DNA from 3 places in the Vibrio sp. nBUS_14 genome. Region 2 is predicted to be linked to each of the others. Evidence: predicted binding sites of a transcription regulator. Region 2 holds the regulator's gene; each other region holds the start of a gene.
What was found. Region 2 encodes MetJ, which represses methionine synthesis genes. Its sites were predicted from a motif close to TTAGACNTNTANANGTCTAA; they were not measured.

Region 1 (10,715 bases), 730 kb from region 2:
TGTGATGTGTGTAAAGGTAAGCGTTATAACCGTGAAACTCTTGAGGTCCGCTACAAGGGTAAAACCATTGATGAAGTTCTAGAGATGACTGTGGAAGATGCTCGTGAATACTTCAACCCGGTACCTGTTATTGCTCGCAAGCTGCAAACCCTAATGGACGTTGGCCTTTCCTACATTCGCCTCGGGCAAGCAGCAACGACATTGTCTGGCGGTGAAGCACAACGTGTTAAGTTAGCAAGAGAGTTATCTAAACGAGACACGGGAAAAACCTTATACATTCTTGATGAGCCAACAACAGGCCTACATTTCCACGATATCCAGCAACTGTTAACGGTACTGCATAGATTACGTGATCACGGCAATACGGTTGTCGTAATTGAGCATAACCTAGACGTCGTCAAAACTGCGGACTGGATCCTAGATCTTGGCCCTGAAGGTGGTCAAGGAGGCGGCGAAATTGTTGCAGAAGGTACACCTGAAGATGTGGCGTTAGTCGAAGGTTCGCATACAGCTCGCTTCCTTAAGCCTATGTTAAATTTGAAGTAGGTGTAAAATAGCTCTGTATAAAATAGCTCCCTGCGAGCAGACAGAAAAATGTTAAAGTAACAGAGCTTGTTTCAGAAGGAACAAGCTCTGTTTTATAAGGTTAGGGATTTATGGCAACAATACATACTAGCGGTACCCAGCTAGAACATAAGAGAACTCAGCTCCCGCTTAACAAGGCATTTCTTGCCTCTTTAGCTGTTGTATTCTTATTAGCCATGCATTTTTTCATGCCTAACCCTGGAGGCTCTGGCCTCGCTTTATCCTTTAATCCAACCACTTGGTTAGCTCTTAGCTTTACGTTGGCGATTGGCTTCTACCAACTCGCAACCAACCGAGTACTCAAGTATTCCAAGTTAACCGTTGGCTTGCTAATAAGCTGCGTGATACTGACGCTGCCCATTCTTTACAGCAACGCCTTTCCTCAAGCCGCATCTGGTCGACTACTGGGATTGTGGGCAGGCTTCGCTTTATTTGTCGTACTTCAGCAATTTAAGTTCAGCAATAAACACAAGCAACGCATGTTGTGGTTCATTGTGCTTGCTGTGGTTATACAAGCCCTCTTTGGTTACGTGCAATATTTCTTACTGGAACCCGGCAATCTATTTGGTTACAACACAACGGCTAATCGACCTTATGGGATATTCCAACAACCGAATGTAATGGCCAGCTTTTTAGCTACTGGGTTTGTACTTTCAGCGTATCTTTTAGCGAGACAGCCCGCTAAATATAATCACAAAATTAGCGAGTCATTCTTACTATACCTAACCCCGACCTTAACCGTACCTTTGCTGATCATCATCGCATCACGTACCGGGTGGTTGGCTGCCGTCATTGGGCTTGTCTGCATTCTGCCTTATCTATACAAATTCTCGACCAAGAAACGCTTCTACGGATGGTGCGCATCAGTGCTAGTCGGTATCGTGGTCGCTTTTTCGGTAATCAGCCTCAGTACAACTGATAGCCTCGCAAGTAAAAGGGCTAACTTAGAAAGTCAACGAGCTTATACCTTTCCACAAGCGCTCGATATGATGATCGAAAAGCCATTTACAGGGTATGGCTACGGGAAGTTCGAATCCGAGTACACGCTATACACTGCTCGCCAGCATCAACTCAACCCAAATTATCATCCCGGCCTTCCTTCAATGGATCACCCACACAACGAGTTCCTGTTTTGGGGGGTTGAAGGTGGAATAGTACCAATCATCGGTATCTTGCTTGCTGCAGTGTGGGTGATGTCACGCATAACAAGCTCAGCGAAGGGAACACGTCTAGCACTACTCTCGCTATTTATACCGATACTCTTACATTCTCAGCTCGAGTACCCTTTTTACCACTCAGCGATTCACTGGGTAACCTTTATCATTTTGATTTACTGGGTCGATCAACGAGCTTCTCGTCACTACCAACAGCCATTTAGTATCATCAGTAAAACCCTATTTAGAGTATCAAGCTTAGTCGTCTCTATCTTGGTCAGTTTTTATATGTTGAGTGCCTTACACACCAATTATGTCCTGACTCAATTTGAACTTTCTAAACCCAAAAACCCGGATATTCTTAAGCAGGTAACGAACCCAGTGGTGTGGAAAGATCGCTATGATTGGGACGTATACAGCACCTATCTAAATATCGGCCTCTACAAAGCTGATCCTAGCTTGATCCAACCTTATATTGATTGGTCGTTAGAGATCATAAAACGTAAGCCAAGGCCAGCTTTCTACAGCAACCTGATTCTAGCGTATCAAGGATTAGGCGATCACAGTAAAGCCGAACAAATTCGTAGTGAAGCGAGCTTCTTGTTCCCAAATAGAGACTTTTCCAAGGTTCAATATAAGAAAATATCGGAAGCTGAAAACAACATTTCTTCTGCTAAATGACGCCAAGGAATCTAGAGTTAATTCACCATATTGACGTTTAGTCTAGACACAAAAAAGCGCACGATCTCTTGTGCGCTTTTCTTTTGAACTTGAGTTTATTACCGCTATTTTAAAACGTCTTGCAACGCTTTTAAGCACAAAGCGACATTCTCTTTTCGAGCGCCATAACCCATTAAACCAATGCGCCAAGCCTTGCCAGCCAAAGACCCAAGTCCCGCGCCAATTTCAAGGTTATATTCTTCTAGAAGTTGTGTTCTGATTTTGGCTTCATCGATTCCTTCAGGAAAATAAAGCGCATTGAGCTGCGGAAGACGACTCTCTTCGTCAACCACAAACTTTAATCCTAGTGCTTCTACGCCTTCTTTAAGCTCTTGGTGCATCGCATGGTGACGTGACCACGCGTTGTCTAGTCCTTCATTTTTCAATAAAACCAACGACTCATGCAGAGCATATAAGCTGTTCACGGGCGCCGTGTGGTGATAACTACGCTTACCTTCTCCACTCCAATAACCTAATACCAAGCTCTGATCTAGGAACCAGCTTTGTACTGGTGATTGACGCGCCTTCATCTTCTCTACCGCACGTTGAGAGAAAGTCACTGGAGACAGTCCAGGAACGCAAGATAGACACTTTTGACTGCCTGAATAAACCGCATCGAGTTGCCACTCATCAACCAACAATGGCACACCACCTAATGATGTCACCGCATCCACAATCGATAATGCATCAAACTGACGAGCCACTGAGGAAATAGCTTGAGCATCCGATAACGCTCCAGTAGACGTCTCTGCATGGACAAATGCGACAGCAACAGCATCAGGGTTTTCTGCCAATGCCTTTTCTACCTTTTCAACAGAAACGGGGTTGCCCCACTCGTCGTCAACAAGGATCGCTTCACCACCACAACGCACAACATTCTCTCGCATACGTTCACCAAAAACACCGTTGCGACAAACAATCACCTTCTCGCCAGGCTCAATCAAGTTAACAAAACAGGTTTCCATACCCGCACTGCCTGGAGCAGAAACAGCAATCGTAAATTCATTCTCTGTTTGGAATGCATACTTAAGAAGTTGTTTCAGTTCATCCATCATCGCGATAAATAACGGGTCGAGATGACCAATGGTTGGACGGCTCAAGGCCTGTAGAACTTGAGGCGAAATGTCTGAAGGCCCCGGTCCCATTAACGTTCGGTGCGGTGGATAAAAGCTATCGATAGCAGTAGTGAGTGTTAAGTTAGACATGTACATCCCTTACGTTAATATTGTGAACAATCCACCCTAAAGCAAATTGATTATCTCAGCAATTAGCCATAAGAATTGAGGTCACACCAGTGTCACATAATTGTTAAAATTATTTTTAAATATCTCCAGTTACGGATTGACATTGTTACCGCAAACACGTTCAATGAAATGGCTATCTAGCAGAAGAGGAGCACTGCCCAGGCAGATGTTTTGTGGAACCGCATTTCCAATACAAAACATTAAGGGGGAGCAGTGCCGAGATAATAAAAGGATGCAGGACCTTTATTATCGGTTGAGCGGGCTGAATCCCGACAACTGTCGCCATTTCTATATGGTGAGGAGCTTCTGAGGTTACTATTCTAATAATTCCTCTCTTTTTGCTCTAAATACTCTCTTCGAAAAACATCGGACGTTGGATTACCCAACCGTAATTTTATTTTAGGAAGTCGTGGGAGATATATCGTGAGTGCATCTAATGTAGCTGGTTCTTTTAATGTCGCTAAGTTTGGTGGAACAAGTGTTGCCAACTTTGAAGCAATGAGCCGTTGTGCTGCCATTATTGAAAATAACTCGAATACTAAACTGGTCGTGAGCAGCGCGTGCTCAGGCGTCACTAACCTACTTGTTGAACTCGCGAATGGTGTTCAAGATAAAACTCGTCGCCAAGAACTAGTCACACAGTTAACCGACATTCATAATACGATTCTTGCTCAGTTAGCCGATCCGAACAGTATCGACAAAGAGATTCATAGCATTCTCGATGATATTACGAGTGCAGCCGAAGCGGCATCGTTCCAAGTAAGCACAAAGCTGACTGACCACCTTGTCGCATGTGGCGAACTGATGTCGACACATATCCTCGCTCAAATCATTCGCGAACGTGGCACTCCCGCTGTTCGCTTTGACATCAGAGAAGTGATGCGCACTAGTGATGACTTCGGTAAAGCAGAACCACAACTGGAAGATATTGCAGCCCTTGCACAGCAGAAACTGATTCCACTTTGCGAAGAACAAGTTGTCGTTACCCAAGGTTTTATCGGTGCCGATAACGAGGGTAATACCACTACGTTAGGTCGTGGCGGCAGTGATTATTCAGCCGCACTGATTGCTGAGTCGGTACAAGCGATTGGTTTAGAAATCTGGACTGATGTTCCTGGCATCTACACCACAGATCCACGAATTGCCCCTAAGGCATCTCCTATCCCAGAGATCAGCTTCAGTGAAGCATCTGAGATGGCAAATTTTGGCGCGAAGATATTACACCCATCGACTCTAGTTCCTGCACTACGCCATCAAATCCCTGTCTTTGTCGGCTCATCAAAAGCACCAGAGCTCGGTGGAACATGGATTCGTCAACAGGTTGAAAGCTCTCCTTTATTCAGAGCGCTTGCCCTGCGCTGTAATCAAACCATGGTTACGCTTCGCAGCGCCAATATGTTCCATGCTTATGGCTTTTTGGCGAAGGTATTCGAGATCCTGGCTAAACATAAGATATCTGTCGATCTAATTACTACCTCAGAGATCAGTGTCTCACTGACCCTCGATCAAACGGATACCTCTGGTGGTGCCCCCGAGTTACCTGAAGCCGCTCGCATTGAGCTTGAAGAACTGTGTTCCGTGGATATTGAACACGACCTATGCCTTGTTGCTCTTATTGGTAATAACATGAGTGAAAGCAAAGGCTATGCAAAGCAGGTATTCGGCACGCTTGAAGACTTCAACCTACGCATGATTTGTTACGGCGCAAGCCCACACAACCTATGCTTCTTGCTAGATGAATCGGTGTCTAAGTTGGCGATTCAAAAACTTCATCAAGAGCTCTTTGAATAAAAAGACGGTTGATAGATTAGTTTAAAATCACCAAACTACAAATACAAAAAGGGTTGCTATTAAGCAACCCTTTCTCTTTTTTACTTTACGAATCAAAATTCGTCATCGCCTAAAAGCTAGTTAATGTTTGGACCTAACCACTTCTCAGCTTCCAACATATCCCAACCTTTACGATCAGCATAGCTGTCCACTTGATCTTGTTGAATCTGTGCAATCGCAAAGTATCGGGCATCAGGATGTGAGAAGTACATACCAGACACGGAGGCACCTGGCCACATTGCGTAACTCGTAGTTAGTGACATGTCGATTGCTTTTTCAACCTCCATCAACTCCCACAACGTACCTTTTTCAGTATGTTCAGGACAGGCTGGGTAACCCGGAGCAGGACGAATACCTTGGTACTTCTCGCGAATCAAATCGTCATTAGACAAGTCCTCATCCGGCGAGTAACCCCAAATATCCTTTCTCACTTCTTTATGCAGGTATTCAGCGAACGCTTCAGCCAATCGGTCAGCAACCGCCTGAATCATAATTGCGTTGTAGTCATCACCGTTGGCTTTGTATTCGTCAGCAAGCTCTCGCTCACCGATACCACCGGTCACCGCAAAGCCACCAATCCAGTCCGCTTTGCCGCTATCTTTCGGCGCAATGTAATCAGACAAACAGTAGTTAAAACCTTTTGGCTTCTCAGTTTGCTGACGAAGGTTGTGTAGAACCTTCAGCACCTTTGTACGAGACTCATCGGTATACACTTCGATATCATCGCCAACGCTGTTGGCAGGGAACATCGCACACATCCCACGAGCTTCAAGTAACTTCTCTTTCTGTACTCGATCCAATAAATCATTCGCATCTTTGAATAAGCGTTTCGCTTCATCGCCCACTTCTTCATGCTCAAGAATTGCAGGGTACTTTCCGACTAGCGACCATGTCATAAAGAATGGAGTCCAGTCGATGTACTGACGTAAAGTAGCGACATCAAAATCATTGAAGATGTGTACTCCCGGCTTAGCGGGTACTGGTGGCGTATAAGCTCTCCAATCAATCGCCACTTTATTAGCTCGAGCGCGTTCAAGCGTAACAGGCTTAGTACGTGGTTTTTTACGATTGTGCTGATCTCGCACGCGGTCGTAATCAATATCCAATTTATCAACAAATGCGGGCTTCAATTCGTTAGATAGCAATGAAGTACACACACCCACCGCACGTGAAGCATTGTTTACATAAACAACAGGTTCAGAGTAGTTCTGTTCAATCTTAACGGCTGTATGCGCTTTAGATGTTGTTGCTCCACCGATCAGAAGAGGCAGTTTAAAGCCTTGTCTCTCCATCTCTTTAGCTACATGAACCATCTCATCCAATGAAGGAGTGATCAACCCCGAAAGGCCAATGATATCGACGTTCTCTTCTTTAGCGACCTTAAGGATTTTTTCACATGAAACCATTACGCCTAAGTCGATAATTTCGTAGTTATTACACTGCAAGACAACGCCCACAATGTTTTTACCAATATCGTGAACATCGCCTTTTACGGTCGCAAGTAAGATTTTTCCGTTAGTCGCACCCACGTCTTTGGTTGCATTAATAAATGGTTCTAGATGGGCTACCGCTTGCTTCATAACACGTGCAGATTTCACCACTTGAGGAAGGAACATCTTACCTTCACCGAAGAGGTCACCGACCACGTTCATGCCATCCATTAATGGACCTTCAATCACCTCGATAGGACGAGAAGCATTAACACGAGCTTCTTCTGTATCTTCAACAATAAAGTCAGTAATACCTTTCACTAAAGAGTGTTCTAAGCGCTTTTCTACTGGCCAAGTGCGCCACTCTAAAGCCGATTTATCTTCAACTCTCCCCACTGCACGTTCTAGATATTCAGTCGCGATATCTAGCAAGCGCTCAGTGGAATCATCTCGGCGGTTTAGAACCACATCTTCAACGGCTTCACGCAAATCCTCAGGCACATTATCGTAAATCTCTAATTGCCCAGCATTTACGATACCCATATCCATACCGTTTTTAAAACAGTGATATAGGAATACTGCGTGGATAGCCTCACGAACGTAGTTATTGCCTCGGAATGAGAATGAAACATTCGATACACCACCAGAGATCATTGCATGAGGCAAGTCTCGTTTGATATCCCCTACCGCTTCAATGAAATCGACCGCATAGTTGTTATGCTCATCAATACCCGTTGCCACCGCAAAGATATTCGGGTCAAAAATAATATCTTCTGGTGGGAAGCCCACTTCATCAACCAGAATATTGTAGGCATTAGTACAAATCTCAACCTTACGCTCTCTAGTATCAGCTTGGCCAACTTCATCGAACGCCATCACGATAACGGCTGCACCATATCGGCGAACCAGTTTAGCTTGTTCGACAAACTTCTCTTTCCCTTCCTTCAATGAGATAGAGTTAACGATGCCTTTACCCTGAATACATTTCAGACCCGCCTCAATAACTTCCCATTTTGAAGAGTCGACCATGACTGGTACTTTCGATATCTCAGGCTCAGATGCACATAGATTAAGGAATTTAATCATACACGCCTCAGCGTCTAGCATCCCTTCATCCATGTTGATATCGATGATTTGAGCACCGTTCTCAACTTGCTCTCGAGCCACACTTAAAGCTTCATCATAGAGTTCTTCTTTGATAAGGCGCTTAAAGCGAGCAGAGCCCGTCACGTTAGTTCGTTCACCCACGTTAACAAACAGAGATTCCTTAGAAATCGTCAATGGTTCTAGGCCAGAGAGACGACAAGAGACGGGTAAATCTGGTAGTTGGCGCGGTGTTACACCTTCAACAGCTTCCGCCATTTGGCGTATATGTTCTGGTGTCGTACCACAACAACCACCAATTAAGTTCAAGAAACCACTTTCAGCCCACTCCTTAACGTGTTCAGCCATATCTTCTGGAGAAAGATCATACTCACCAAATGCGTTAGGTAAACCCGCGTTAGGGTGAGCGGAAACATGACACTCGGAGATACGAGACATCTCACCGACATATTCTCGCAATTCATCGGGGCCTAATGCACAGTTCAATCCGAATGAGATAGGTTTTACATGACGAAGGGCGTTGTAGAAGGCTTCTGTTGTTTGCCCTGAAAGCGTACGACCAGATGCATCGGTGATAGTACCCGAGATCATAACTGGTAAAGTGATAGCCATTTCTTCAAAGACTGATTCAACAGCAAAAGAGCATGCCTTCGCGTTGAGTGTATCGAAGATAGTTTCGATAAGAATAAGGTCTGACCCGCCTTTGATAAGAGCACGCGTAGACTCAGAATAAGCCACAACAAGTTCATCAAAACTCACATTACGATAGCCAGGATCATTAACATCTGGGGAGAGAGAACAAGTTCGGTTAGTTGGACCTAAAACACCCGCCACGAAACGAGGTTTCTCAGGGGTCTTCGCGGTCCATTCATCTGCAGCTTCACGAGCTAGTTTAGTAGCAGCATAGTTAATTTCTTCGCTAAGACTTTCCATATCGTAGTCGGCCATAGCAATCGTTGTTGCATTAAAGGTATTGGTTTCGAGGATATCTGCACCCGCTTCCAAATACTCCGTGTGGATACCTTTGATAAGCTTAGGCTGTGTAAGCACCAAAAGGTCATTGTTACCTTTTAAGTCACTATGCCAATCAGCAAAGCGCTCACCACGGTAGTCCTGTTCTTCCAATTTATAATCCTGAATCATGGTACCCATGCCACCATCAATCAGTAAAATTCGTTGCTTTAACAGAGCCTCAATCTTTTGCCTTACATTACTTCCCACGGTACAGCCTCATTCCTTTAATTATCCCTCCATCCTATCACACATTAAAAAGGAGTCTAGACGTCTAAAAAACGAAATTGATTACTAAGCTATGACAAAAAGTGTTTGCTATTTAAGCATGAGACAACGAAAATTAATTTTCATACTTTGTTACATGTTGGAATCCCAATGTCGGTCTATTACACCTTATGCTTCTTGTCCGCTGCAGCTATGCTTATTGCTTTCGTGAATACCAAAATTGGTAAAATGCAGACAACCATCGCCATTACCGCTGGCTCAATGATGCTATCTCTATTGATTATCATTGCGGGGCAAAACAATTGGTTTCAATTGGCTGACATCGCCTCAGAAACCGTTGCCAGTATCAACTTTGAAGATTTCCTCCTGAAAGGAATACTGGGATTCTTACTCTTTGCAGGTGGTTTGGGGATTAAGTTACCAAACTTAAAAGATCAGAAGTGGGAAATAACTGTACTCGCATTAGGTGCAACACTGTTTTCAACCTTCTTTATTGGATTTGTACTGTATGGGTTCTGTCAGTTTATCGGTATTCAATTTGACCTAATTTATTGCTTACTGTTTGGGTCACTAATATCTCCAACCGATCCAATTGCCGTGTTAGCAATAGTAAAGAAACTCGATGCTCCCAGACGAATATCTACTCAAATCGAAGGTGAGTCGTTATTCAATGATGGTTTTGGCCTAGTCATCTTCGTAACGCTATTCACCATAGCATTTGGTACCGAGGCACCAACCGTTGGTAGTGTAACAATGCTATTTGTCCAAGAGGCTATTGGCGGTATCGTCTACGGATTTGCTTTGGGTTTGATATTCCACTATCTAATCAGTAACACCGATGACCACTCTATGGAGTTACTGCTAACCATCGGTATTCCAACCGCTGGTTATGCTTTTGCAGAAGTTCTACATGTATCAGGACCGTTAGCAATGGTGGTATCAGGTATCATGATTGGTAACTGGACACGCTTTATTGGATTCTCAAAAGAGAGTGAAGATCACCTAGACCATTTCTGGGAACTGATCGACGAATTCTTAAATGGCGTACTGTTCCTGTTGATTGGTATGTCTATGCTGCTATTCAAATTCCACCAAGAAGACTGGATTTTGATGGCATTCGCAGTACCTCTAGTACTGAGTGCTCGCTACTTGAGTGTGTTCTTATCTTACATTGGGTTTAAACGCTTTAGAACTTACAACCCTTGGTCAATCAAGATCCTTACTTGGGGCGGTTTGCGTGGTGGTCTAGCTCTAGCGATGGCTCTTTCAATCCCTTCAGGCATTTGGGTTATTGAAGACAAATCAATCGATGTTAAAGAGATTATCCTTGTCATGACATACGCTGTTGTTGTGTTCTCAATCTTAGTTCAAGGCTCAACAATCACTCCTATGATAGAGAAAGCGAAGCA
Region 2 (10,715 bases):
CCTCATCAACAATGATAATACCCAAATCAGCAAACGGCGTGAACAGAGCCGAACGGGTGCCAATCACGATACCTGCAATCTTATCGCGGGCTGATAGCCATGCATTGAGTCGCTCAGAATCGTTTAATCCAGAGTGGATAACCTCAACAGGTACGTTGAAGCGCCGCTTAAAGCGGTTAATCGTTTGTGGAGTGAGACCAATCTCAGGTACCAAGACCAACGCTTGCTTGCCTTGGTCGAGAATCGGCTTGATCATATTCAGGTAGACCTCGGTCTTACCTGAACCAGTGACACCTTCTAGCAAGAAGCAACCAAAGTCGGTCTGGCTATTTACGGTCGCAATCGCGATGGCTTGCTCTGCATTGAGTTTAGGCTTGTCTTGGTCGTTTTCGAGTTCAATTGGCCATGGTTTGCGCTTCGGCTTTTTTTCTACCGACTCAATCCAGCCTTTTTCTTCTAATGTCTTCAGTACTGCGCTGCCCACCTCTTCATCAATGAACTCTTGATGAGGAACTGCGCCGTATTCAAGCATGTGCATTACTTTGGCTTGTTTGACCGCGCGACCAAAGCCTTGCATCAGTTGGTCTCTACCTGATGGGGTCAGTTGCCACTCGACAAGCGTTGCGAAGTCGGCAGCTTTGCCTTTTCGTAAAGCGCTAGGTAGGGCATTCACTAAGGTTTCACCCAGTGGATACTGATAGAACTGACTGCACCAGACCAAGAGTGAGTAGACCGATTCAGGCCAAACAGGTTGGTTGTCTAATAAGGTTTTGATCGGCTTGAGTTTGTCGAGCTCGAATTCAGATTCATTAACCAGAGCCGTCACGATACCAGTTAAGGTTTGTCGTCCAAAAGGCACAGAGACTCGCCCACCAATAATCGGAAATAGGTGGCTAGGAATCTTGTAATCGAACTGCTTGTCGAGTGGAACAGGCAGTGCCACACGGGCAATCATTGGACGCATAAAGGGACGGCTTTATCTGAGTTGACGAGAGCGAACAGTCTAAAGGATAAGGGCGTTAAATTCGAGGAGCAGTTTAGATGACAGAGCTTACTTGAGTCGTGAATGTTAGTGGAGCTAGGAAATAACGCTTAACAGAGGGTTTAAGGACTGTGTTGGCGAAAAATGTATCAAATCAGTTGATCCTATCTCACAGATTCATTACTATATCGCGCCTTAAAGGTATGGCCTTATCGCTTTTTAGTGATGTTGCGGTATCTTTATTTTATTTTTTAACTACGTGTGGTGTGCGGCATAGAATCGTATAGCGACACGGCCTAACTGAGGTTTTCCCATGAAAGTCGGTATCCACCCAGAATACAAAGCAGTTACTGCAACTTGTTCTTGCGGCAACACATTTGAGTTCAACTCAACGCTTGCAAAAGAATCTATCCACCTAGACGTATGTGACAAATGTCACCCATTCTACACTGGTAAGCAACGTATCGTAGATACGGGCGGCCGTGTTGATCGCTTCAACAAGCGTTTCGGTGCTCTTTCTAGCAAGAAGTAATTCTCGCTATTTAGACATAAAAAGGACACTTCGGTGTCCTTTTTTGTTGCCTGTCATTTGAGAAAACCGTGAATTTGATGCAACTATCAATTCATCTTGACGGTCAACTAACGAATTGAATTTTTCTCCATCATTTTCCTCAAACGTTCCTCCCTGTAAATCCGCTCGAAAGTTCAACAAGCGACAGTAATTTCAACTGCTCACTGGTCTTATTAGTAGTGAAATCTCGTTTTTTAATGAGACAGAGGCTCCAACCACCTAGGAACTTTGAAGTACATCCATTAACATGAACATGATCCCCCAAATAATAATATCCTAGGAACCTACACCTATGTCTGAAGACAGCCGCCAAGATCAATCCTCTCAAGAATTATCGCCTCAAGAACGATTCCGTCAGCAAGCTCTTGATTATCATGAGTTCCCAATTCCAGGCAAAATTGCCGTAGCACTGACGAAGCCTGCAAACTCTGCAGAAGATCTAGCACTTGCATACAGCCCAGGCGTGGCTGAACCTGTTCGCGAGATTGCACAGAACGTTGATAACGTCTATAAGTACACAGGTAAAGGCAACATGGTTGCTGTTATCTCTAACGGTACTGCGATTCTTGGCCTAGGTAACCTTGGTCCTATTGCTTCTAAACCTGTAATGGAAGGTAAAGCGCTACTGTTTAAGCGTTTTGCTGGTTTAGATTCTATCGATATTGAAGTAAAACACCGCACAATCGATGAGTTCGTTGATACGGTTGCGAATATTGCAGATACATTCGGTGGTATTAACCTAGAAGACATTAAAGCACCAGACTGTTTCGAGATTGAACGTCGTCTAATTGAGCGTTGTGATGTGCCTGTATTTCACGATGACCAACACGGTACTGCGATTGTAACGGCAGCAGGTATGCTGAACGCGATTGAGCTTCAAGGTAAGAAACTTGAAGAGTGTAAAATCGTTTGTTTGGGTGCTGGCGCAGCAGCGGTTGCTTGTATGGAATTGCTGATTAAGTGTGGCGCTCAGCGTGAGAAAATCTACATGCTGGACCGCAAAGGTGTAATTCATACTCGTCGTGAAGATCTGAATGAGTACAAAGCGTTGTTCGCAAATAACACGGATAAGCGCACACTTGAAGATGTTATTGAAGGCGCTGATCTGTTTTTAGGCGTATCTGGCCCTAACTTGCTGCCAGCTGAAGCACTAACGCTGATGGCTGATAAGCCAGTTGTGTTTGCATGTTCAAACCCAGATCCAGAGATCAAGCCTGAGCTTGCTCACGAAGTTCGTTCTGACCTTATTATGGGTACAGGTCGTAGTGATTACCCTAACCAAGTAAATAACGTACTTTGTTTTCCATTCATTTTCCGTGGTGCACTCGATGTGCGTGCAAGCGAAATCAATGACGAGATGAAGCTAGCGGCAGTTAAAGCGATTCGTGAACTAGCAAAAGAAGAAGTTCCAGCTGAAGTATTAGCCGCTGCGGGTGAGACTGCATTGGAGTTTGGTACAGGTTACATCATTCCTAAGCCAATGGATCCACGTCTACTTTCTCGCGTTGCAAAAGCAGTTGCGCAAGCGGCGGTTGAGTCTGGTGTTGCTCGTATTGAGATGCCTGCTAACTATATGGCTTAATAGTTTGTTATAGCTTTATAGCGGTTGCTCTATTGAGTGAAAAGAATAATAAAAAACCGACCCATTAGGAGTCGGTTATTTTATGTCTATTATTAACTGCGCAGTTATAGAGGGCGTAGTGGTAGATGTGACAAATAGGGTTCAGTTATCGCGAATCAATATTGAAGGCAGTGACTGAGGTGTTTTTATTCTTCGTCGAACGCTTCGAATTCGATACCCATCTCTGTCATCAGTTTTTTCACTTCAGTAGGAATATCGTCTGGACGGTCTTTACGAAGGTCTTCATCCGTTGGTAGTGGTTGGCCTGTGTACGCATGTAGAAAGGCTTCGCACAGTAGCTCACTGTTTGTTGCATGGCGTAGGTTATTAATCTGGCGGCGAGTGCGCTCGTCAGTAAGAACCTTTAACACTTTTAGAGGGATAGAAACTGTAATTTTCTTTACTTGTTCGCTTTTCTTTCCATGCTCAGCATATGGGCTTATGTATTCACCATTCCAGTCGGCCATTGCGTACCTTCATCACTTTAGTTGTTAGAATAAATTAATAGTGCTGATTTTAGCGGGATTTACTGCCATAAGCAAAGACATATAGACGTCTAGAAGTGTTGACGTCTCGGTTTTGTGAAAGTAAAGTGAATAACATATATCTAACACAGCCGAAAAATGCCGACAAGCAGCTGTGATTCTCAGACGTAAAACTTGTAAGGAAACACCTATGAGCAGCCGGAAGCCAGCAACCATCGCAGTACGTACTGGTATCGAGTCAGACACGCAACACCATGCCGTTGTCCCACCAATTTATCTTTCGACTAACTATGGATTTCCCGCTTTTGGTGAAGTGCCAAAGTATGACTATACCCGTTCCGGTAACCCAAACCGTGGTTTATTAGAAACGGCACTGTTTGAGCTTGAATCTGGTAAAGGCGCGGTTGTTACTAACTGTGGTACTTCGGCGCTTAACGTATGGGTTTCCGCTTTCTTAGGTGGCGATGATCTTATTATCGCACCGCACGACTGCTACGGAGGCACTTACCGTCTGTTTAATACACGCTCACTTAAAGGTGACTTCAAAGTTCTTTTTGTTGATCAATCGGATCAAGCCGCGCTGGATGCCGCGATCGCGCTTAAGCCAAAGTTGATCTTAATTGAAACACCATCGAATCCATTAGTTCGTGTGGTTGATATTGCAGAAACTTGCCGCAAAGCGAAAGAAGTGGGTGCTCTGGTTGCTGTCGATAATACGTTTTTGACGCCTGTGTTCCAAAAGCCTTTAGAGCTGGGGGCTGATTTTGTTATTCACTCAACCACTAAATACATCAACGGACACTCGGATGTTATTGGTGGCGTTGTTGTGACGAAAACTGAAGAGCACGCTGAAGAACTAGCATGGTGGGGCAACTGTATTGGTGCAACCGGCACACCATTTGATAGCTACATGACGCTCCGCGGTATTCGTACGCTAGGTGCGCGTATGCGTGTTCACGAAGAAAGTTCACGTGAAATTCTGACGGATCTGCAACAACAAGCTCTAGTGGGTACGATTTACCACCCAAGCCTTCCTGAACATCCAGGTCACGAGATTGCCAAGAAACAGCAGTTGGGCTTTGGCTCCATGTTGAGCTTTGAGTTTGCGGGCTCTTTTGAAGCACTTAAATATTTTGTCGATAAGTTAGAGCTATTTTCTTTGGCTGAATCACTGGGTGGTGTTGAAAGCTTGATTTGTCACCCTGCGTCGATGACTCACCGTGCTATGGGTGAAGGCGCTCTAGCAGAAGCGGGTGTTTCTCAACAACTACTGCGCCTTTCTGTTGGCCTTGAAGATGCAGAAGACCTAATTGACGATCTCAAGCAAGCCTTCGAAAGAACACAAGCCTTTATCGTTGAAGGGGAGGGTTAATAATGACAACCTTTCGCCAGCTACATAAATTTGGTGGCAGCAGTTTAGCGAACCCTGAATGTTACCAACGCGTGGTCAACATTCTTAGAGAATACTCATCAGCAACCGACTTAGTCGTTGTATCGGCAGCAGGTAAAACGACCAACCGTTTGATTGAGTTTGTTGAAGCGCTCGATAAAGATGGCCGCATTGCTCATGAATGCCTACAAACCCTTCGTCAGTTCCAACTTGAACTGATTGAAACATTACTTGAGGGTGAAGCCGCTTCTCAACTAACGGCAACCATTCAACAAGAATTTACTGCTTTGGGTGAGCTCACTTCTCCCTTGAGCGAAGCACAAAAAGCGCAAGTGCTTGGTCATGGTGAGGTTTGGTCTTCACGTTTGTTGGCGACTTTGTTGTGCCAGCATGACTTACAAGCGGTTGCTCAAGATGCGCGTGCCTTTTTACGTGCAGAAGCGGGTGCTCAACCTGAAGTCGACCGCGCGCGCTCTTATCCTCTGATTAAAGAATCCCTAGCGCAGCATGCCTATTGTCGCGTGGTGATTACAGGCTTTATGGCTCAGAACAGCGAAGGTGAAACGGTACTACTTGGTCGTAACGGTTCGGATTACTCAGCAACCGTGATTGGTGCTTTGGCTGAAGTTGAACGCGTGACGATTTGGAGCGACGTGGCGGGTGTATATAGCGCAGATCCTCGCTTGGTTTCAGATGCGTGTTTACTGCCTCTGCTCCGTCTTGATGAAGCGAGTGAGTTAGCTCGTTTAGCTGCTCCAGTGCTCCATAGCCGAACGTTACAGCCTGTTGCTCAAAGTGCTATGGACTTAAGCTTACGTTGCAGCTATCAGCCAGAAGCGGGCTCTACACAGATAGAGCGTGTACTGGCATCCGGTCGTGGTGCAAAAATTATTACCTCTTTAGATGAAGTTCTTATCGTGCAGCTGACTTTTGGTCACGGTCATGATTTCGATCGTCTAAAGAGTGAAGCTCTTGAAGGGCTTAAGCGTGCTCAATTAGACCCGCTTGCTTATGAACTTGAACCGGATCAGCACTGCTTGCGTCTTGCTTATACAGAAGAGATTGCTGGTGGCGCTCTGGAATATCTACAAGACCACGCAATTGAAGCTGAGATTAAGCTCAAAGAAGGTTTCTCTCTGATCGCTGCGGTGGGTGCGGGGGTGACTAAAAACCCTAACCATTGCTACGGCTTTTACCAACAGCTCAAGAGCTCACCGGTTGAATTCATCTCAGAAGCAAACTCAGGCTTGAGCTTAGTGGCTGTGATTCGTAAGAGTGAAACATCAAGTCTAGTGAAAGGCATTCACTCTCAACTGTTCCAAGCGCAGAAGCGTGTTGCGATTGCTTTATGTGGCAAGGGCAACATTGGTTCAAGTTGGTTAAGCTTATTTGCCGAGCAAAAGGCGGAACTTGAAAAGCGTCGTGGAATGAACTTCGAATTGGTTGCGGTGGTTGATAGCCAAACTTATTGGTTCGACGACCAAGGCATTGATGCGACTTTAGTTAGTAGACGCTTTGATGACGAAGCGATTACCAACAACGGCAACGACTGGCTAGAACGTTTGGGTTCTATTCAGGGCTACGATGAAGCAGTTGTTTTAGATGTTACGGCGAGCCCGGTGCTTGCAGCAAAATACCTGCAAGTCGCACAACAAGGTATCCACCTGATCTCGGCTAACAAGGTGGCAGGCTCTGCATCAAGCGAGTATTACCATCAAGTGCAAGATGCTTTCGCTAAGATCAGCCGTCATTGGTTGTACAACGCGACAGTAGGTGCTGGCTTACCGATTAATCACACGGTACGTGACTTGCGTGAAAGCGGCGATGACATCATCGCACTATCGGGTATCTTCTCGGGCACTTTGTCTTGGTTGTTCCAACAGTTCGATGGCACGGTGCCATTCAGCGAATTGGTTGACCTTGCATGGCAACAAGGCCTGACGGAACCGGATCCTCGTGCTGACCTTGATGGCTCAGACGTGATGCGTAAGCTGGTGATTCTGGCGCGTGAATCGGGTTTAGACATTGAACCTGAAAACGTGAAAGTGGAATCACTGGTACCTGCAGAGCTGCAAGACTTATCGGTGGATGACTTCTTCGATAAAGCTTCTGTTCTAAGCGAAGAGTTGGCTGAGCGTTTAGAGAAAGCGCATTCTCAACAGAAGGTTCTACGTTATGTAGCGCGTCTAGAGAAGAATGGTAAGGCAACGGTAGGTGTTGAAGCTCTATCGAAAGAGCACGCACTGGCGAACTTACTGCCTTGCGACAACATCTTTGCGATTGAGAGTAAATGGTATAAAGATAATCCATTAGTTATTCGTGGCCCAGGTGCCGGTCGTGAAGTGACGGCTGGTGCGATTCAGTCGGATCTAAACAGAATGTCTAGCCTGTTCTGATACTCAGATTGGTTGGTTTAATACTCAGATCAAGTGTTTTAGTTCGTAAATAGCATACTATTCACTAAGATAAATAAGGCTGAAAGCACGATGTGTTTTTCAGCCTTTTTTCTACATTATTTCTGCTTTTCGCCCCATCTAACTACTTGAATTTTACTCATGATTTACTTGAGAAAAATTCATAATGGATCTGTTGACATTAAATCGTATTCAATACATTCTACAGACATATAGACGTCTAAACGTCGCTTGAAGGATTTAAGATTTTTTAGTGGTTGCTTTTGCCACAGGGAGAGTAAGATGGGATACACACACGCAGGCCATATCGACGCTTTGAATCAGAATATCGCTGAGCTTTCTGACAACATCAATGTGTCATTTGAATTCTTTCCACCAAGCAATGATAAGATGGAAGAAACACTGTGGAACTCTGTTCACCGTCTTAAAACACTTCAACCAAAATTTGTATCGGTAACCTATGGTGCAAACTCGGGCGAGCGTGATCGTACCCACTCAATCATTAAAGAAATCAAAAACCAAACTGGCCTAGTGGCAGCACCACACTTAACGTGTATAGATGCTAGCCGTGAAGAGCTGATTCAAATTGCCGACGATTACTGGGCTAATGGGATTGAAAGCATTGTTGCACTGCGTGGTGATATTCCTGCTGGCGGCGGTGCTCCAGATATGTATGCCTCTGACCTAGTCGAGCTGCTTAGATCTCGTCACGACTTTGATATTTCAGTAGCGGCATTCCCAGAGGTTCACCCTGAAGCAAAAAGTGCTCAATCGGATCTTATTAACCTAAAACGTAAAGTGGATGCCGGTGCTAACCGTGCCATCACTCAGTTCTTCTTTGATGTAGAGAGCTACCTACGCTTTCGTGACCGCTGTGTAGCGGCTGGCGTTGATGTTGAGATTGTACCGGGCATTCTGCCAGTTTCTAACTTCAAGCAAGCATCTCGCTTTGCTGCGATGAACAACGTAAAAGTACCGGGTTGGATGGCGAAGCAGTTTGAAGGTTTGGATGATGATCCAACGACTCGCCAGCTTGTTGGTGCTAGCCAAGCGATTGATATGGTTCGTACACTGAGCCGTGAAGGTGTGAAAGACTTCCACTTCTACACGCTAAACCGTGCAGAAATGACTTACGCACTTTGCCACACATTAGGTGTTCGTCCACAAGTCGCTGCGCTTTAAGTAAAACCTAAGAAGTAAAGCCTAAGCGCTTGTAAAAAGCCTCTGGCTGTAAAATTTCAAATTCTATAGATACAAAAAAGGCTTAGACTCTAAGAGTTCAAGCCTTTTGCTTTTCTAGCTTCTAGCTTCTAGCTTAACTTAAGCAAGAACGCCAAGTTCAAGCAGTACTTCTTCAGCCCATACAATCCATGCTTCACGGATAAGTAGGTTACGACGAAGAGTAAGACGCTCAAGGCGTGCTTGCTTGTCTAGTGTTGATGGCGTTGCGTAGTAAGCCGCTTCGATTTCACGGTAGTGAGAAACCAGTTTGCGAGACTCTTCTACTAGCTCAGCAAGTTGTACACGGTAAGCGTCAGAAGGTTGTACAGCACAAGCCATTAGCTTAGCTGAGAACTCGTCACGAACGGTTGGGTGTGCAGTTGGTTGTTCAAACCATTCACCTAGCGCGCCACGGCCAGCATCAGTGATAGAGTAAACTTTACGATCAGGTTTGCCTTCTTGAGGCTCAAGCACGCAAGTTACCTGGTCGTTCTGAGCCATTTTATTTAGCTCGCGGTAAACTTGTTGGTGGCTAGCTTTCCAGAAGTAACCAATGCTTGCGGAGAATTCTTTTGTGATATCGTAACCAGTAGCATCGCGTGTACTTAAAACGGTTAGAATTACGTGTGGTAATGACATGTCTGAAATCCAAATGGTAAACAGTAAACAAATACTTAAACAACAAGTGTGCTTCTAATGGCACGTTATATTGGTTATGTTTAAGTAGCACCAACTCATCGGTTGGTTATGTCACCTTACAAAGCCGTTTATCACCTAGGTTGACCAGTTTATTGGTCAAGTTGCTGCAGATTATTTTTTGGGAGTGTTTCCGCAGCCGAGCAATAGTATATCTAAATAATAAGCATAAAGTAGAATACATGGACAAAATAACCCAAAAAACTGACAAAAAACTCAGTATTGCTTATTTTGTGAAATAAAAAGGTCGCACTAGGCGACCTTTTGTCTATTGTATAGTAGGAATCACTAATTAACCAGTGTTAATTAACCAGTGTTTCGCATGCCTGCTGCAATGCCTGCAATCGTCACCATTAGTGCTTCTTCAAGCTCTGCTGGTGGTGTTTCACATTTACGAGTACGGTAAAGCAGCTCAGCTTGAAGCATGTTTAGTGGCTCAACGTAGATGTTACGTAGGCGGATTGACTCAAGTCCCCATGGGTCGCTCTGCATTAGGTTCTCGTTGTTCTCAACATTTAGGACGGCTTTGATGTCTTTTTGCAGCTGTTCGCGCAGCAATTCACCTAACGGCAATAGCTCTTCGTCAACAAGACGTTGGTCGTAGTACTTAGCGATTTCCATGTTGCACTTCGAGTATACCATTTCCAGCATACCTAGACGGGTAGAGAAGAACGGCCACTCGCGACACATCTCTTCAAGCAAGGCTTGATGCCCTTGGTCGACGGAATATTGAATCGCTTCACCGGCGCCTAGCCATGCAGGCAGTACCAAACGGTTTTGGCTCCAAGAGAAGATCCATGGAATCGCACGTAGGCTTTCTACGCCGCCGTTCGGGTTACGTTTTGCTGGGCGAGAACCAAGCGGCAGTTTGCCTAGCTCCAGTTCAGGTGTCGCTTGACGGAAATAAGGTACGAATTTCTCTTCGCCACGAACCACGTTACGGTAAGCCTCACAAGATATTTGAGACAGCACTTCCATTAGGTCGCGCCACTCTTGTTTTGGCTCAGGTGGCGGCAGAAGGTTTGCTTCTAGAATCGCACTTGCGTAAAGGTTGAAGCTGTTTACAGCAACATCTGGTAAGCCAAGCTTAAAGCGGATCATTTCGCCTTGCTCAGTTACACGTAAACCGCCTTTCAAGCTCTTAGGTGGCTGAGAAAGAAGAGCTGCGTGAGCCGGAGCACCACCACGACCAACTGTACCGCCACGACCGTGGAATAGAGTCAGTTCAATGCCTTCTTCATCACAAACCTTAACCAGCTTGTCCATCGCGTCATACTGAGCCCAGCCTGCAGACATTACGCCCGCATCTTTCGCTGAGTCAGAGTATCCGATCAT
Region 3 (10,715 bases), 1.6 Mb from region 2:
GAACATGTTGTAGTCGAAGAAATCTTGCAGCATGTTAGGGACAACCACCAACGTCGTCTCTAATTCTGCGACTGGCGTGTTATCTAACTCTGCGAAATGCGTCATGATGTCTTCCAATAACGCTTCTTCCGTATTCGCTTCACTCACAAAGATCTTAATCTGTTTATTACGTTGTGGCTTGGCTGCGAATGGGCACAGGTTTAGGCCAATAACGACATCGTCTAACCATTGCTTTACTTGGTCGTGGATGGTTTGAAGATCTATGCTTTGAGTGTTCGACATAACAGGTTCCGAAATGAAATTTTGCGTAGGATATCAGAACGGACGTTAATCAAAAGCAATAATTCAATCAGGCAGTTTGTGTTACTTAAGCTTCAGCTAGTTTCGAGGTTAATACCTGAAGCTGTTTCAATTGATAGACCCAAGCAAATATTGCGACATAGAAGATAGAACCACCTGCGATCACACCATTCCAGCCAAACAGCTGCCAACAGTGCAAGAGTAAGAACCCCCCCAAGCTCCCGCCTATGTAATAGTGGACTAAGTATAGTGCGGTTGCTGTGGCCTTAGCGCTCGGTGCTTTTTGACTTACCCAAGAGTAGGCAAGGGTATGGGCGAAGAAGGCACCGCCACTTATCAGTAGTAAACCAGCGAGTATGAACGGGACTTTGTCGATGGCAGAAATTAGCATTCCGATTAAGCTGATACACACGCCCATCAATATCCCGCTTAACGGATCAAAATGAAGTGTCCATTTGTTAGAGAGTTTAGAACTTACCGTTCCGGCCAAGTAACATAGGAATATGAGTGAAGCCAAACCAACAGGTACTGAGTGAGGTTCGGATACCAACCTAAAGCCCATTACTGAATACAGGTTAACGAATAGCGCGAAGTTAGCGCCCCCAATCAACATCGCGAGCCACAAGGTGCGGTTTCTTAAATGCATCACTACCGAGCGGTTATGATGAAAGAACAGCCCTTTCTGTGGCTTGAAGTTTTGTTGGTCAGGCAGGCTATACGCAATATAGAGTGCACCAAGTAAAGATCCGACCACGAAAAATACCACCGTCGCATGCCAATCGAAATAGTCTGTGATTAAGCCGCCTAATACACGTCCGAAGATACCACCTAATGAGTTGGCCGCAATATAGCCACCAATCGCGACCGCAAACGCTTTGGGTGATAACTCTTCCACCATGTAGGCAACCGCGACACCAGCAAAAGCGGCGACAGCAATGCCCATGAAAGCTCTCGCAATAACCAGTTGTAACAGGGTTGTCGTGAACACCATGCTCAATCCAATCACAGGAATCGCAAATAAGCTGAATAGAATGATAGGTTTTCGACCAAAGGTTTCAGATGCAATTGCCCAGGGTACTAAGCTAATCGAAAGTCCTAATGTCGTTGCGGCAAATAACCAATTGATTTGAGTTTCAGATACTTGGAAGTGCTCTGCCATGTGCGGCAAAATTGGCTGAAAGAGATAAAGGTTACAAAAAATGATGAACGAGCCCATTGCCAATGATCGGGTGATTCGTTTGTACTGAGGACTGCCTTTATCAAACATTGATGTTGTGCCTGTACGAGTTAGTAAGCTATTTGTGAACAAGTTATCAGTACGGGTATGATTAAAGAAATATATTAAAGATATAACCTCAATATATAAAATATATCGACATGCTTGAATCAAAACCCCTTCGACATTTTCTGGCCGTTGCTCAGTTTGGTAACTTTACTCAGGCCGCAAAAATGCTGCATATTGCACAGCCTGCATTGAGTATTTCCATCAAGAAACTTGAGCAAACATTGGAGTTAATTCTGTTCCGTCGCGGAGACAAATCCGTCACCTTAACGGAAGAGGGGAAGGTGTTGTTCGAGCATGCCAAGAGAATTGCTCAACAGTTTGATGATGCTCAACTCGCAATGAACGAGTTAAAGGGGTTAGAGAAAGGAGAGGTTCGTTTAGGGGCGCCAAGCATGATGGGGAGTTACTTTTTCCCACAAGTGGTGATGGCGTTTAAAAGCCAATACCCAAACTTAAAACTGACGATTATAGATGCAGGTACCGCTTCGATTCGGCAGATGCTATTAAACGGTGAGCTTGATATTGGGGTTATCAATCATGAAAACGTGCCTGATGATCTTGAAACTGACCACCTATTAAGTTCAGAAATGTTAGCCGTCGTTGGTAAAGATCACCCATTGGCAACGCAACCATCCATCACCTTTGAAGAGTTTTTCGCTCAAGAACTGATCATGTTCAAGTCGGGTTATTTCCACCGTGACTTTATCGATGCGACCTGTAAAAAGTTCAATCTAGACATGACCATCGCATTCGAAACCAATTTACTCCCGATGATTCTATCTATTGTAAAACGAGAGTTCGCCATTACTGCGTTACTCAGTTTAGTGACAGAGTATGAAGCAGATGTTGTCGGCGTGCCATTTAAAGATCCGGTGAAACTGAATCTCTCTTTAGCATGGAGAAAAGAAGGCTATTTGTCGAAGGCAGACCGAACCTTTATTGATTTCGTAAAGCAGTATGTGTGATTAAGTGAGGCTCGACCAGAAAAAACAAAGCCCACACATCCTTGGTTGGATCTGCGGGCTTTGTTGTATAGAAGTATTAAGCTCTAAGGCCACATTATGTGTTCTTTGAGTTATACATCTTATCGAAGTTCTTCTGATTCCAACCGACCATCACTTGATCACCGATTTTCAGTACAGGGATAGAGCGCGCGCCCATTGCCTGCAATTCTTTACGACCACGCTGCATTTTTGCATTCGTGAGGCGATATTCAATTTTCTTTGAGTCCAGATAGCGTTGGGCATCTTTACAGTGCGGACATTTGTCAGCGACGTACAATACAACACGTTTCATTTTTACAATCTCTTTTTGAGTGTAGCTCTTGGTGAATCTCGCTAAAGTGTAACGAATCCTAGGTGATTAGAAAAGTGTGATCAGTTACACTATGCGGCTCAAATTTCAAGACCACAACGTATTGTCGTGGTGTAACCGATACGGTCTTTCAGCATGCATCCTTCTTTGCGGTATATTCAAGGCTATCCCAAGCACATTATTGATCCTGTTACTCAGTTACTTGAGTCGGATAAGTTAGTGCCTTGGTTTGAAGCTCGTTATCCAAATAATCATGAGATAAAGAGCGAGAGAGCCTTATTTGACTATGCGATTGAGATAAAAAATCGCTATATGAAAAAAACACCGCCCATTAGCAAAGTAATGTACGACGGGAAGATACACCTAATCAATAATGCATTAGGCCTTCATTCTTACGTTGCGAAGAATCACGGTGGAAAGATCAAATCGAAAAATGAAATTCGCATAGCGAGTGTTTTTAAGAACGCACCAGAGCCTCTATTGAGAATGCTGGTGGTTCATGAACTGGCGCATATTAAAGAGAAAGAGCACGATAAAGCTTTTTACCAACTATGCTGTCACATGGAACCGGACTATCACCAACTTGAGTTAGATGCCCGTTTATTCATGATGTATTTAGATTTAAAGAAGTAGCCCAATGAGCCAATCACAAAACAGAACTACGCTAAGCCTGTCGAAGAACAGTACCTCATCAGCACAAACTAAAGATAACCAAGCTGATGTTAAGCCAAGCACAGCTGAGCCAAGCAGCGACAAGCGTATTTCTACAAAGAACACATCTGACAAAAGCCGTAAAAATAGTGCCCCTAAAGACGCTGGCAACAACAATGCAAAGCGACCTTTTGCAAAAAATAGTAAAGGTAAACAGGGTGCGAATAAAGGGTCATCGAATGAGGGTTCTTTTAATAAAACTGCTTTTAACAAAAACGCAGCTCAGAAAAGACGCTCGACTGAAAAGCCTCAAGGCGGATTGCACCCAAGAAACCAACACACAGGCCGATACGATTTTGACCTGTTGGTCGCGGCACTGCCTGAGTTGAAAGAACATCTGATTAAGAACCCTGTAGGGGAAGATACGGTTAACTTCTCTGATCCTCTGGCAGTCAAGCTTTTGAACAAAGCCTTACTTGCTCATCACTACGGTGTGAAGCATTGGGATATTCCTGCGGGTTATTTGTGTCCGCCTATTCCGGGACGTGCTGATTACATCCACAGAGTGGCAGATATCCTGAATAGCGATGGCCAAGGTGAATCTTATAACCATGCTTCTGTTAAAGCGCTAGATATCGGTGTTGGTGCAAACTGTATCTACCCAATCATCGGTGCGACAGAGTATAAATGGCGTTGTACTGGTACGGATGTGGATCCTGTTTCAGTGAAAGCGGCGAACTTTATGGCAGAAAGTAATGCAAACCTAAAAGGTAAGATCCGCAGTCGTTTGCAAGCAGACTCTGAATCCATCTTTAAAGGTGTGATCAAGGATAATGAGCGTTACGATGTCACTATCTGTAATCCTCCTTTCCATGGTTCACAAGAAGAAGCTGAGCAAGGTTCTCAACGTAAGCTAGATAACTTAGCAGCCAATCGAGCGAAGAAAGCAGGCTTACCGTTTAAGCCTGAGCGTAAAAACAAGAAGACGGCGCAGAATGCCGTAGATGCAGGGAGCAAACCAACATTAAACTTCGGTGGTCAGAAAACCGAGTTGTGGTGTCCGGGTGGTGAGGCCGCGTTTATCTTGAAAATGGCCAAAGAGAGTCAATTGTTCTCGACGCAAGTCTTGTGGTTTACGACGCTGATTTCTAAGAAAGACAACGTAGACATGATTCGTTCAGAACTTGGCAAGCTGAGAGCAAAAAAAGTGAAAGTGGTTGAGATGTCGCAAGGGCAAAAAGTCAGTCGCTTCGTTGCTTGGACATTTATGGACGACGAACAGCGTCAACAATGGATCGAATTGAAATAACGAATCCAAAACTGAAGTGACTGGTTTAAAACCGACCTCCCAAATGAACAACGGGCTTGCCGATACTTTCAGCAAGCCCGTTTTGATCTAATCATCTAATCATCCAATATCTTAACCGTAAGCTGCTTTAAACAGAAAGTAGCTCGTCTAATTCACTTTGGTACTTCTGCTGTAATGCGCCGTTACCGGTTTTCTTTTCTAGTTCGATTAAGATTTGAAGTGAGGGGACTTGATAGCCATAACGTTGGTGGAATTTAAACAGGCGCAGCCGTGCATCATTATAATCCTCAGTACTGACTTCTATCTTAGAGAGCTGGAGAATTGATTTTACGCGGTTTGGATCGTGGTCAATCGCACGAGAGAAGTAGTATTTTGCTTGCTCTACCTCTCCGGCCTTAAACGCACAAAAAGCCGCGTTTTCATAACTGGCAGATACCAGATAATAATAGGGTTGGTCGATGGCACGGTTAAAGTATTTATCGGCTTGCTCGTATTCGCCCTGTTTACACAAGAATGTACCGTAGTTGTTCAATACGTTGCCGTTTCTTGCGTCTAACCTCAGCGCTTTCTTATAGGCGTCTCTTGCTTCGTCAACTTCCCCAACTTGTTCGTAATAGTGCGCAATGGAAAGGCGTGCGCGATAGTAACTTGGCGCATGTTTAACGGCGAGCTCAAGATTCTCTCTAGCTCTTACCATGTTACCTTGCCCCATATATCCTAAGCCTAACTCGATTCGAGATTCAGACATCGCAATAGGATCGCTTTTTATCTTAGGTGGTCCTTCCGTCACAGAAACGCAGCCAGCCAGTGAGAATGAGGCGAGTAGCGCGAGATTTGATAGTTGTGGATATGAAAACAACGATTTGGCAGGCATGTGCGGCTCCTTATGAACACCAACCCATCATATGAAATCGCAGTCGTCGAAGTGGTAAATCTATTATGGAATGCGAGGCACACACCATAAAAAAGCCGCACTCAATTAGCTGTTTTATCAACAACCTACCGAGTGCGGCTTTATCAAGATTGGTTACAACGAATTATTAATTACTACGAACTGTTGATTACAACGAACTCACGTTTAATCGTCTTTAGTGAAGTTGTCTTCGCTGAAGTGATCCAGATCGTAAGGCGTTTGTTGGTAAACGCAGTAGTTTAGCCAATTGGAGAACAGCAAGTGTCCATGGCTTCTCCAGCTTGCAACTGGCTTATTATCTGGATTGTTGTTCGGGTAGTAATTGATAGGAATCGTCGGCTCCAGGCCTTCCCCTAAATCACGAACGTACTCACCGTGTAATGTATGCGCATCGTATTCTGGGTGGCCGGTGACAAACACATTTCGCTTATCTTTGGTTGCAGCTAGATAAACACCCGCAACGTCAGATGTTGCGAGAATATCCAATTCAGTATGGTCGGTTAGGTATTCTTGTGAAAAATCGGCATAACGTGCGTGGGGCGCTAAAAATGAGTCGTCAAAGCCACGCAGAAGAGGGTGGTATGGGTTATGTATCTCGTGATTATAAACACCAGAAAGTTTCTCTTTGCGAGTGCGCTTTGGCAAATCATACAGCAGTTTTAAGCCCGCCTGAGCCGCCCAACACACATACAAGGTTGAGGTCACGTGCTTGTTTGCCCATTCCATGATGGTTTTTAGGTGGTCCCAGTAGATCACATCTTCAAATTGAACCAAGCCAAGCGGTGCTCCAGTGATGATCAATCCATCAAAGTTTCTCCCTTTGACCATTTCAAATTGGCGGTAGAAGTTATCAAGGTGTTCAGTCGGTGTGTTTTTGCTTGGTCGGTCATCAATGCGCAGCAGCTCAACATCCACTTGCAATGGACTGTTTGATAGTAGGCGTAAGAATTGAGTTTCAGTTTCAATTTTCTTAGGCATTAGGTTGAGGATCAAGACTCGAAGTGGACGAATTTCCTGTGTCGATGCTCTTGATAGCGGCATAACAAAGATGTTTTCTTCACGAAGAACATCAGATGCTGGCAATTGGTCTGGAATGCGAATAGGCACAGCTTTCTCCCTAAGCTAGATATTTAGACGTCTATACTTCTAAATCTATAGTAGTTTGATACGCTTGTCGATATACAAAATGGATAGATGTAAATTATTTGTGTTTTTTATCAGAAGCAATACTTAGCTTGCTAGGTACAGCTGTGTTTTTTCATACATTCGTGTAGGGGGAATTGATTGGCTCAAGTCTGTAGGATTAGAGGAGTTATCGGAGCAACTCGATAGTATTTGAGATAAACTTACGTTTTCGAATTAGCCTGTAAAGTAACAGATGAAGTTAATACTCATTAGAGGGTTGCCTGGCTCGGGCAAGTCAACAAAAGCAAAGACCTACGATGCATTACATGTCGAAGCGGATATGTATTACGTGAATGAGCAAGGTGAGTATCATTTTGATCCTAGGCAATTGCAGCAAGCGCATGAGTGGTGTCAGAACACGACGGAAGGTAGTTTGAAGCAGGGGCTTGATGTTGTGGTATCGAATACCTTCATCAAACAGTGGGAAATGAAGGCTTATCGCCAACTTGCACTCAAATACAAAGCAGATTTGGTTATCGAAGTCTGCCGAGAGCAATATGGCAGCATTCACGATATCGAACCATCGGTGATTAAGCGTATGGCCAAAGATTGGCAAGAATAGCCCTGCGCTTTTTTGCTAACGACTATCTGGCTAACGAATTGAACACAACGACCAATATTAAGCTCAAAGAATAACTCCAAGGTAAAGATTGAAATGGCAAAGCGCTCAGTTGTGGTCGACATGACCTCTTATGGTATCTACTCCACATGGGATTCAAAATCTAAAGACCTACCAAAAATCCAAGAGTTCACCACCATTGTCGACGCAGAAATTGACGTCGAGTTTGGCTACATTCTGAATATCAAAAAGGCCAAAGGTGAAAAAATCCGTTACTGCATCTATCACCCAGATATCACTACAGACAAAGGTGACGTGTTAGAACCGTTTGATGGGGAAGAATACGTCGGCAACAACGATTGGGACTTCTACTTAGGCGACACAATCTGGGCTCCTGTCTCGAACAAACTCGGTAAATGGCGTATGACGGTTGAGCTAAAAGGAAACATCATAGCCGACAAGACATTTGACTTAGTTGGCAAAAACGAAAGCCAGTTCTGGAAGCGTAGAGGATTTTAGACGAAATTTCTGGTAGACGTTAGCTTTGGGCTAAACGCAAGACAATAAAAAGCCGAGTCGCACCTCATGGGGGTCAGTTCACGACTCGGCTTTTTGATATGAGCTAAATGGCTTTTACCACCTAGCTTACAAGTAAGATTATTGTGTTACGTAAGCGACAACAAACTCAGTGATTGCGACCATGTCTTTCACTGCAATGTACTCTTCAGTGGTGTGAACTTTCGCCATACCAGTAGAAAGGTTAACCGTTGTTAGGCCTTTCGCATTGAAGTTGTTTGCATCGCTAGCGCCGCCAGTGCGTTTGGTATTTGCCGTTACGTCAAGTTTTTTGAATGCTGACTTGATAGAAAGAATATGCGGGTGATCGTCTGCAATCACGAATGCATCGTAAACACGAGTCGATTCGATTTCCACTTCAGCACCGAACTGCTTCGCGCTCTCTTGGAATGTCGAAATCATATGCTCAACTTGCGCTGTTAGCTTCTCATCGTTCAGTGAACGCGCTTCTGCTACGACTTTAAGCTCTGGCATTACAATGTTAGTCGCTTGACCACCTTCAACGATACCGACGTTTGCTGTCGTTTCTTCGTCGATGCGAAGCAGATTCATCTTGGTGATTGCGTCTGCAGCCACTTGAATTGCGCTGATGCCTTCTTCTGGTGCTAAACCAGCGTGAGCAGGGCGACCTTTGATCTTCGCAACAATTTTTTGCTGACCAGGTGCTGCATTGACGATAGTGCCAATCGGGCCGCCTGTATCTAGAACGACAGCGTGCTCAGATTGAATGTAAGACATATCGAAGTTCAGAGAACCGAATAGACCGCCTTCTTCGAATACGGTGAAGGCGACTTCGATGGTTTTGTGTGCTTGGCCTTCAGCTTGGACTACGCGAACCGCTTCCATAATAGCTGCGATGCCAGATTTATCGTCGCCGCCTAGAATCGTGTTACCTTTAGATCGGATGATGCCGTCTTCAATGATTGGCTCAATGCCGATACCTGGCGTAACTGTGTCCATGTGGCAGCTGAATACTGTGCTACCTGGAAGTGTGCCATCTAAACGAGCGTAGATGTTGAAACCGTTCGACACTTCTTCAGGTACAGCCAGTTTATGTACGTCAAAACCTAGTTCGCCTAGCTGCTCAGCCAGTGCTTCCGCGATGGCTTTCTCGTTGCGTGATTCACTATCGATTTTCACAAGATCGCAGAAATGGTCGACAAGACGTTGTTCATTAATTTGGGTCATTGTTAATTCTCATTATGTTTCCGCTCGTTCGTCAGAAGTCACGGCTATAGGAACAGGAAAATTACTATAACGCCAATGTGCCAGATGAATGCCTGAGTTAAATCAAGAAAGTTGCCTGACTATTCTATTTAATTAGAAAAATCTTATTTATATCGTCGAGCTGGCAACATTTTAATCTGTCTAGGGCTCGGGGTATTAACATTGGCCTAACGCTTTTCAATCTAAGTGATCATGAATGTACGCAAATTGATTTACATTAAGCTAGGGTATAAATATTCCTAGAATGATCGAATTGGCGAGCTATGTCGAACTCATCAAGTGGTACTTTCTCCTTATCAGGCTTGAAAGGGCGTGATGTTTGTTAGTAATTGATTTTCTTTTTCTTGCTACATGCAGGCTTTCTACTTAGGCTACAAACTCTTCTAATCTCCCTATTTACTTGATTGCATTAAAAAATGACTAATATTTTTATCGTTGTAGTAGTTCTTGTTGTGTTCTTTTACTTTATTCAAAAGTATGTGTTTAAACACGACGACACCAAAGACCACGCTTACCAAAAGAAAGGGGCGTTGCTCAACGTACAGCAAGCCACCTTTTATACGGCCTTGATCTCTGCAGTGGGCAATCACGGTGTGGTGTTTGCAAAAGTGAACATGGCAAACGTACTTGCGCCTGCAAAATCGAATACCAAGAAAAACTGGTTCATCGCGAACAATAAAATCGCTCGAAGCTATTTCGACTTTGTGGTGTGTGACCCGCGTACATTAGAGCCAAGAGTCATCATCGAGCTCGACAACGGCAAAGAGCTGAACAAGGGCAAGGTAGATCGCGAGAAGCTTCTAATACACGTGTGTAAATCGGCAGGCTTACCTTTGATTGGTACATCGGTAAAACACAGCTACCAAGTGAGTCGTTTGAAAAGGTTATTGGCAACTCATATTGACCTTATTGAACCATCGAAAGAAGTTCGATTTTGTAAGAAGTGCGGTAGCCCGATGATCATCAAGCTGGCAAGCCAAGGTGATTATAAAGGCCGACGCTTCTTCACATGTAGCCGTCAACCTAATTGTACTTACACCGAGAACTACAATGTTGTGTTCGATGTGGATGACGATTCTAACTAATATCTTGAGTCAAAACGTTTCATCTGAGGAATAAGACACGAAACAGGCAGATGTATGTAGCTATTGAAGTAGAGGCGAAATGTGATCTACTTCAAGCCATTGATCTGCTTTGTGTTTAAAATTTATTCTGATTGTTGTTTTTAAAAGCAAACGATCAGTTTTATGCAAATTTATCCTTGCACGCTACCCATTCACTCGCTATTATCCATCTCGTTCTGAAGCGTTAGCCACTTAGTAAAGCGGTTAGATAAGTTTCACAGCATTGCCCGCTTAGCTCAGTTGGTTAGAGTACTTGCATGACATGCAAGGTG

Region 1: the regulator MetJ is predicted to act here: its motif matches at 9,337-9,356, upstream of metH (methionine synthase).
Region 3: the regulator MetJ is predicted to act here: its motif matches at 6,903-6,922, upstream of metA (homoserine O-succinyltransferase MetA).

Annotation. Positions count from the first base shown of each region.
Region 1 covers NZ_CP179206.1:434,691-445,405, reverse strand. The annotation lists gene uvrA (excinuclease ABC subunit UvrA) at 1-546, shown strand, start outside; gene ACMAZD_RS02150 (PglL family O-oligosaccharyltransferase) at 657-2,420, shown strand; gene ACMAZD_RS02145 (pyridoxal-phosphate-dependent aminotransferase family protein) at 2,525-3,664, opposite strand; lysine riboswitch at 3,840-4,017, shown strand; gene lysC (lysine-sensitive aspartokinase 3) at 4,127-5,494, shown strand; gene metH (methionine synthase) at 5,611-9,288, opposite strand; gene ACMAZD_RS02130 (cation:proton antiporter) at 9,457-10,715, shown strand, end outside.
Region 2 covers NZ_CP179206.1:3,425,874-3,436,588, reverse strand. The annotation lists gene priA (primosomal protein N') at 1-964, opposite strand, end outside; gene rpmE (50S ribosomal protein L31) at 1,296-1,514, shown strand; gene ACMAZD_RS16210 (malic enzyme-like NAD(P)-binding protein) at 1,846-3,135, shown strand; gene metJ (met regulon transcriptional regulator MetJ) at 3,321-3,641, opposite strand; gene ACMAZD_RS16200 (O-succinylhomoserine (thiol)-lyase) at 3,850-5,031, shown strand; gene ACMAZD_RS16195 (bifunctional aspartate kinase/homoserine dehydrogenase II) at 5,034-7,445, shown strand; gene metF (methylenetetrahydrofolate reductase) at 7,746-8,645, shown strand; gene ACMAZD_RS16185 (PadR family transcriptional regulator) at 8,784-9,323, opposite strand; gene ppc (phosphoenolpyruvate carboxylase) at 9,687-10,715, opposite strand, start outside.
Region 3 covers NZ_CP179206.1:1,780,246-1,790,960, forward strand. The annotation lists gene ACMAZD_RS08325 (DUF1415 domain-containing protein) at 1-282, opposite strand, end outside; gene ACMAZD_RS08330 (MFS transporter) at 368-1,567, opposite strand; gene ACMAZD_RS08335 (LysR family transcriptional regulator) at 1,678-2,550, shown strand; gene ACMAZD_RS08340 (glutaredoxin family protein) at 2,645-2,881, opposite strand; gene ACMAZD_RS08345 (M48 metallopeptidase family protein) at 3,035-3,532, shown strand; gene rlmF (23S rRNA (adenine(1618)-N(6))-methyltransferase RlmF) at 3,537-4,859, shown strand; gene pilW (type IV pilus biogenesis/stability protein PilW) at 4,987-5,733, opposite strand; gene metA (homoserine O-succinyltransferase MetA) at 5,938-6,879, opposite strand; gene ACMAZD_RS08365 (AAA family ATPase) at 7,151-7,519, shown strand; gene ACMAZD_RS08370 (DUF3859 domain-containing protein) at 7,613-8,035, shown strand; gene ACMAZD_RS08375 (M20/M25/M40 family metallo-hydrolase) at 8,174-9,280, opposite strand; gene ACMAZD_RS08380 (DUF2726 domain-containing protein) at 9,736-10,404, shown strand; tRNA gene ACMAZD_RS08385 (tRNA-Val) at 10,669-10,715, shown strand, end outside.